2 linked regions of the Anaerobacillus sp. CMMVII genome follow. The main gene of each other region encodes a partner of the protein of the gene in region 2 in a complex. Links are inferred from orthologs where the notes say so. Each region holds a gene or a part of one and is shown on either strand. Other genes may lie near its edges.

Evidence for each region.
Region 1: holB (region 2) and holA share a complex: the UniProt entries of both Bacillus subtilis proteins name them as parts of the DNA clamp loading complex. The link is inferred for Anaerobacillus sp. CMMVII from one-to-one orthologs.

Annotation. Positions count from the first base shown.
Region 1 is NZ_JACEHK010000015.1:491,228-495,005, forward strand. What follows is about bases 684-3,572. They hold holA (DNA polymerase III subunit delta), read left to right. Parts: upstream 684-1,561; coding sequence 1,562-2,584; downstream 2,585-3,572. Other genes in these bases: H1D32_RS19635 (DNA internalization-related competence protein ComEC/Rec2), read left to right, coding at 684-759; H1D32_RS19640 (YqzM family protein), read right to left, coding at 831-962; rpsT (30S ribosomal protein S20), read right to left, coding at 2,905-3,171; gpr (GPR endopeptidase), read left to right, coding at 3,338-3,572. In the rest of the region: more of H1D32_RS19635, read left to right, coding at 1-683; more of gpr, read left to right, coding at 3,573-3,778. UniProt on the Bacillus subtilis protein: Part of the beta sliding clamp loading complex, which hydrolyzes ATP to load the beta clamp onto primed DNA to form the DNA replication pre-initiation complex.
Region 2 is NZ_JACEHK010000001.1:58,648-62,358, reverse strand. What follows is about bases 890-3,711. They hold holB (DNA polymerase III subunit delta'), read right to left. Parts: upstream 2,883-3,711; coding sequence 1,896-2,882; downstream 890-1,895. Other genes in these bases: tmk (dTMP kinase), read right to left, coding at 3,428-3,711; H1D32_RS00265 (cyclic-di-AMP receptor), read right to left, coding at 2,894-3,223; H1D32_RS00275 (PSP1 domain-containing protein), read right to left, coding at 1,056-1,889; yabA (DNA replication initiation control protein YabA), read right to left, coding at 890-1,048. Also shown: H1D32_RS00285 (tRNA1(Val) (adenine(37)-N6)-methyltransferase), read right to left, coding at 1-299; more of yabA, read right to left, coding at 698-889. UniProt on the Bacillus subtilis protein: DNA polymerase III is a complex, multichain enzyme responsible for most of the replicative synthesis in bacteria.

The sequences.
Region 1 (3,778 bases), on a different replicon or contig from region 2:
CTTCCAAAAAGAAAGGCCGTGTACTTAATTGATACGGGAGGTATCGTAGATTTTAATCAAGAGTTAGTACCGAAAGAACGTGTATTTAACATTGGGAATGATGTACTGCTTCCGTTTTTACAGGCCAAGGGTGTAAGAAAGATAAATAAATTAATTTTAACCCATGGACATTATGATCATATCGGAGGGGCAGAAGCTATAGTAGGTAAGGTTGCTGTTGAAACACTTTTATATGGTGCAGTTCCATTAGAAGGGGAAATTGTAAAGGATTTGTTGAACAGCTTTGTTACCCTTGGTACTGAGGTCGTATATGTAAAACAAGGGGATTATTGGAGTAATGGAAATAGTGAATTTCTAATTATGGCGCCATATGGCTATGAACAAAAACTAAATGATCAATCGATTGTCATATATGCAACGCTAGGAGGCTTAAAGTGGCTATTTACAGGGGATTTGGAAAGGGACGGAGAGAAGCAATTAATAAAAATATATCCTAATTTCAGTGTTGATGTTTTAAAAGTAGGGCATCACGGGAGTAATACCTCAACGACGAGTGAATTGTTAGACAGGACTAAGCCAAGTGTTGCATTGATATCAGTGGGGAAAAATAATCTGTATGGTCACCCCCATCCAGAAACACTTGCCAGACTCGAAAATCAGAGAATGATGATTTTTAGAACCGATCAACATGGGGCAATCCGCTATGTATTTAAAGGAAACGGCGGAGGGAGTTTTGAAACTGTCATTGAAGTACCTTAATAAAGAGAAGAGGCTGACTTTGAAGGTCGTAAGGTTACGATCCTTTAGTCAGCCTCTTCACCCTGTAAAAATTAGACAAATAAGTCAATAACTACTGCAACAGCAAATACTGTGGCAAAAAATCCGAATGATACAACGAAACCTACTGCAGAATCTACTGCATCATTACGGTTGCTTTGGACTTCCTTTTCAAATTGGTTCATTGGACATCCCTCCTAATACAGTTTTTAGTATAAGCGAAAAATGATAAAAAATCTACATTTGTAACATTTTCTATATGTTTATGTGGGTAACTACCTAAAAAGTTTTGGACAGTCTTTTTAAAAGGCTGTTTTCGTAAATTTTGTTACTTTTAGAAAGAAGCGTTTTAAAATAATATGTTGTGAGTAATTTCAATCAGGCTATAACAATCTATAGGTAGTTGCGATCGGTTTAACGCAACCTCATATCGAACATTTTATTGTAATTATTGCATTTTAGGAATTAGCAATACTGTGAAATGTTGTCACCTATAGAATGAAACCGCATAGGATATGATATCTAATAAACGAGAAAAAACATCATTGATTATCGTCATCAGGAGGTATCCTAGGCACCTCTAGCTGACGTTTATCATAAATGGAGGGATTAACAATTCGGTTAATTCCTCTTTTGTTTTGTTAAGAGAAAATTTTAACTAGCTAAAAGTCCGTACGAGTAAGTTCAGGGACTAAGATGTTCACATTTTACTTGTACTAACTTAATTTCTATGTATAAAATTGTAATAACTAACATTTACATTAAAAGAAAGGGTATCAGAAAAATGAGCTTTTTACAAGTGCAAAAAAACATCAAAAAAGGCCAGTTGTCCCCTGTGTATTTGCTTTATGGTACAGAGACCTTTTTAATTGAGGAAACGATTCAGAAGCTCCTTACTAAAGTTCTAACAGAAGATCAATATGATTTCAACCTGTCTACATATGAGTTAAAGGAAACGCCAATTTCTGTTGCTATTGAGGAAGCCTTAACAATACCTTTTATGGGAACACATCGAGTCGTAATCGTTAAGGATCCACATTTTTTAACTGGAAAGGATCAATCAAAGGTTGAGCATGATTTAAAGGCTTTTGAGAATTATTTGGTAAATCCGATTCCCGAAACAATTTTTATTATTGTTGCTCCATATGAAAAACTTGATGAACGAAAAAAAATCGTTAAACTGTTAAAAAAAGAAGCAGAAGTCCTTGAAGCTGTTCCATTTTCTGAACAGGAGATGGAGAAGTGGCTTGATAGTCGTGTGAAAAAATATCATGTTGAAATAACCAAACCCGGTAAAGAGAAACTCATTCAACTACTTGGGAATAGCTTAATTATGATTGCCGGGGAAATTGAAAAACTTGCTCTATATGCTGGAGAAGGTGGAGTTATTGATGAATTAACTGTTCAACAATTAGTTTCGAAAACAACGGAGCAGGATGTTTTTTCCTTAGTAGATCATGTCGTCCATCGGAGAAAGCAAGCAGCTCTTCAAGTTTTTTATGATTTAATAAAACAGAAGGAAGAACCAATAAAGATACTATCTTTACTGGCACGTCAGTTTCGAATTTTATATCAAGTCAAGGAACTCTCAAGTCGAGGTTATTCTCAGCAAAACATTGCAGGTACTTTAAAGCTGCATCCTTATGTCGTTAAATTAGCAAACCAACAAGCGAATTTGTTTGATGAAAAAAATTTATTGCGATTTATTGATGAACTAGCTGAAACTGACTACAAAATCAAAACAGGTAAAATGGATAAACAACTTGCGTTAGAACTGTTTATCATAAGGGTATTAGGTGGGGAATAATTCCGTATTTCTAAAAACTACAAAAGAATATTTTTACTAAAGGCTCTTTTCTAAAACATTGCTCCTGCGGTTACTCGTCGCACAAAAAAACATGTTGCTTTTTAACCTAAAAAAATTGGAAAGATTCCTTAGATGAAGATATCACCCAATAAATTGAGTAAGAAAAGAGCACTACTTACTAAATAAGTAGTGAAATCTTAGTATTTACTTAAGCAACAAACTTTGCGAAAATAGCCTTACTAAAAAAGGGCTGACTGTTGTCAGGTTCCTCTAATGAGGAGCTTGACAACAGTAGCCCTTTTTTCATTTTCATATAATTATTATGCTGAAAGCTCGTTTAATTTCTTCGCTAGGCGAGATTTTTGACGAGATGCCGCATTTTTATGAATTAAACCTTTTGTTGCAGCTTTATCAAGCTTTTTGGTTGCAACCAAGAACGCTTTTTTAGCTTCTTCAACTTCGTTGCCTTCTACCTTAGCTTCGAAAGTTTTGATAGCTGTACGAAGTGCAGATTTAACTGAAGCATTTTGAGCACGACGTTTTTCACTTGTTTTTACGCGTTTGATAGCTGATTTAATATTTGGCATTCCTTTCACCTCCTTGATGCAACCGGATAAATTGCGAATATATAAGTACAACACATTGCATTGTAACAAAACTCTGGACTAATTGCAATAGGGGATTGAAAAGGAGAATAGCATAAAACTATACAGGGAACAATTTGTATAGAAAAAGTTATGAGGGGTGCTTATTATGTCTAAGGAAATTAATCTTGAGCAATATAACGTTCGAACTGATTTAGCTCTTGAGGCTCACGAGTTAGTCCAAGAAAGAGAAGCTAGAGGTCAATCAGAGCAAAAGCAAACAATCAATGGAGTTATTGTTAAAGAACGTGAAGAAGAGGGAGTACATATAACAACAGTTGATATTACTGAAGAAGGTGCCCAAAGGTTAGGGAAAAAACCAGGAAGTTATTTAACATTTGAGATTCAGGGCATCCGTAATAAAGATACTGAATTACAAGAAAAAGTTGAACGTGTTTTTGCAAAGGAATTTAATCAATTTTTAAAACAATTAGGGATTAGCAAGGATGCAAGTTGTTTAGTCGTTGGGTTAGGGAATTGGAATGTTACACCGGATGCCCTAGGTCCGATCGCGGTAGAAAATTTATTAATAACAAAACATATTTTCGAA
Region 2 (3,711 bases):
ATAAATTGAAGTTGTTCTTGTCGTTTATTTAATTCGGAACTACGAATGGCCATCTGATAAAGTCGGTCTTGGATCTCTACGCCAACTATTTCTGCCTTGCTCCGCTCACTTAACAAGAGTGGGATTACACCATTCCCAGTACAGAGATCAACAATTTTTCCTTTTTGAATTGGTACATAACAAAACTTCGCTAAAAGCACTGCATCCATTGAAAAAGAAAATACATTGGGACTTTGGATTATTTTTAACTTTTCGTTTGGTAAGTAATCAACCCGTTCATCATGCTCTATCTTCACCATAAAATATCCTCTCGAGTTGCTGTAATAAAATTGATTATATCAAATGAATACTAACCGTTTCCAGGACGTTTAATTTTCAATTTTCTATGTTACTTCATGGCTGTTTCGTAAACTTTGTGGATTTTAGGTCTTCTTTTGAGAATAAATAAGCTTTTTGGGACAAATTTATTTGTCCCAATGGCTTATTTATTCTCAAAAGCTTCACGCAAGGCGTGAAGAACCAAGCATTCGCTTGGGTACGACCTAAAAGCTAATAGCAACAATCTGATAGAAAAGAGCCTACTTCAAAAAACAAATTATATATAGCATATTGCTAAAGTCACACCTTGCCAAAGGATTAGAGAGTAATTAAAAATATGAAACATAAAAAGAGATAGACCAAAGAGGTCCACCTCCAACTATTTTTTATTTAAGAACGACAAGCAAAATAAACAGTCTCCTTCTTTACGGATACTTCCGTAATGAAGATTACAAATGTGAAATCCTTCTTGATAAAGTCGAGCTAGGTTATCATAACCTTCTCCTATATCAATTTTTTCATCTTCTACTTTTTTTACCTTTACTTCTTCTTCCTCTTGTTCAGATGCTTTTTCGATCCGAGAACGTAGATGGTCATTTTCAATCTTAAGATGTTGATTCTCTTCTAAGAGGAGGGCTAAATGCTCTTTTAACTCCCCTAATTCACGATAAAGGCCACCTATTTTTTCTTCCATAAGACTTACTCGTGAAAAGACCCCTTTTTTATCCACGTTAACTTTACACCTCAATATTTGTGGTATGAGTAGGTAATACTCCTTCTTTCATTAGCTCATCTAATGTATATTCCATAATACGTGCATCGACAAGCTCAACCTGTACTAGCTTTTCCAAAATATTTAAACCAATGACACGACCTTTTCCATGTGCTGTTACAATTGATTTTCCGATATCAGGAAGCTCTTGCTTGGCAGATTCATAATTATCATTTTCATATTTTAAACAGCACATTAGTCTGCCGCAAAGACCAGAGATTTTTGTTGGATTTAAAGACAGGCTTTGATCTTTCGCCATTTTAATAGACACTGGCTCAAAGTCACCGAGGAAAGATGAGCAACATAAGATTCGACCACATGGTCCAATTCCACCTAACATTTTCGCTTCATCTCTAACACCGATTTGTCTAAGCTCTATTCTTGTCCTAAAAATTGCAGCTAAATCCTTCACTAGCTCACGAAAATCAATCCTACCATCAGCTGTAAAATAGAATAGTACTTTATTTCGATCAAACGTGTATTCTACGTCTACAAGCTTCATATCAAGGTTATGCTCGTGTATTTTCGCTAAGCAAGTTTCAAATGCTTCTTTCGCTGCAGCCTTATTTTCTTCGACCGTTGTCCGATCCTTTTCATTAGCGACACGGACCACCTTTTTTAGAGGAAATACAACGTCTTGATCGCCAACAACTTTTCTTCCTATGACAACCTTACCAAACTCAATTCCTCGAGCAGTTTCAACGATTACTAGCTCACCTTTTTGTACATCTATATCTTCAGGGGAGAAATAATATATTTTTCCCGCTTTTTTAAATCTAACACCCACTACCTGATGCACTATACACTATCCCTCCTGTAACCTCAGCATTAATTGTTCCATTAAGAGTTGAGGATTTACGTTTGCATTTAGACGTCTCTTCGCTTCTAGAATATCAGCCATATGCTGACTAACTTTTCGCTGTGAGCTCTTTAATGCATGTCGTTCTAATTTATCGATCTGATCAACAAAGATTAGTTGATCGTCAGTTGCTAATAAGGTCCGGAGTACATCACGGTACCAAAGTAACAGTATATCTAATCCCATATTTAATTGGTTTTTCTCTTTAAAATGGGGTAACCAACTTTCTTGCAAAGTGAGCATGACCTGATGTGGTCTTGTGCACACTTCTTCCCCTAATTGTATCACTATGCCTCTAGCTTGTGCAATCCAATCATCATGGTAAAGTTGGTAAGCTTCATCCAAATCATTAGTTAACTGACCTAATAGCTTGGAAATTGGCTTTGGTATACCATCCTTTTCAAGATTCTCCATCAATTGTAATGGTGTCAGTGGGACAAATGAAATAATTTGCGTCCTAGATAAAATTGTACGTAAGATCCGATGCACCTCGACTGTAGTTAATACTGCTATTGATTGCCCATCTGGCTCCTCTAAAAATTTTAATAGTCCATTTGCAGCACTAGTTGTCATCTTTTCAGCATCTTCAATAATATAAAACTTCCGTACCGATTCCATACCACGATACGAAAACTCTTTTTTTAATTGGCGAATTTGTTCTATCTTTATCGTTTGTCCGTCTGGTTGGATAATATGAACATCTGGATGATTACCAGAAGCAATTCTCTTACAGTCAGAACAAACCTCACATGGTTCAAATTGATCTTTTTTCTCGCAAAAGAATGTTTTTGCCAGCTGCAACGCTACTTCACGCTTTCCGGTTCCCTTTGGACCATCGAATAAATAAGCATGTGATAAGCGCTCTTTACGAATACTATTTGTAATTATTTTTACTACTTTTCCTTGTGTTTCAGATAACTTTCTCCAAGTCATTTTAACCGCACCTAAAACCTCTCAAATTGATCTACAGGTACTACAAATACTGTAGCACCACCTACTTTAACATTCACTGGATATGGAATATACGAATCAGCATTTCCACCCATTGGGGAAATCGGCGCAACTAATTGATCTCTATTCTTACAATTATCCTTAATAATGTCTAAGACAGCATTAACATTTTGATCTTCTGTACCAATAATAAACGTTGTATTTCCAGCTTTTAAAAATCCACCGGTACTTGCAAGTTTCGTAGCTTTGAAATTACCTTTTACAAGAGCGTTTGCTAAGTTATTACTATCTTTATCTTGAACAACTGCTACAACAAGTTTCATCCTTTTTACCCCCTATAATAGTAATATCTATCCTTTAGTCTTTTAAGCTTTATTTATCCTATTATAACAGATGTCCTATAAAGAACCTATCTATGTAATTTTGATTATTAGAAAAATTGAATTATAGACAAAATTGGCTTAGGAATAATTAAAGGTTCCATACTTATAAAAAACCTTCAACAATCTGAAGGTTTTTTTCGATGATTAAACTTGCTTTAAATATTCGGTTATTTTTGCCGTTGTCTCGGCAACGACTTCTTCTAACGGTCTATCTGCATTAATTTTCACTATTCTTTCTGGAAACATCGTTAATAGCTTTAAATAACCGTTTCGTACATTATAATGAAAATCTAAATTTTCTTTATCAAGTCGGTTTATTTCGCGGTCTTTATTTTTTGCAATTCTCGCTAATCCCTTTTCTGGCTCAATATCAAAGTAAAACGTGAGCTTTGGCATGCAGTTTTCAATTGCAAAGTTATTAATGACCA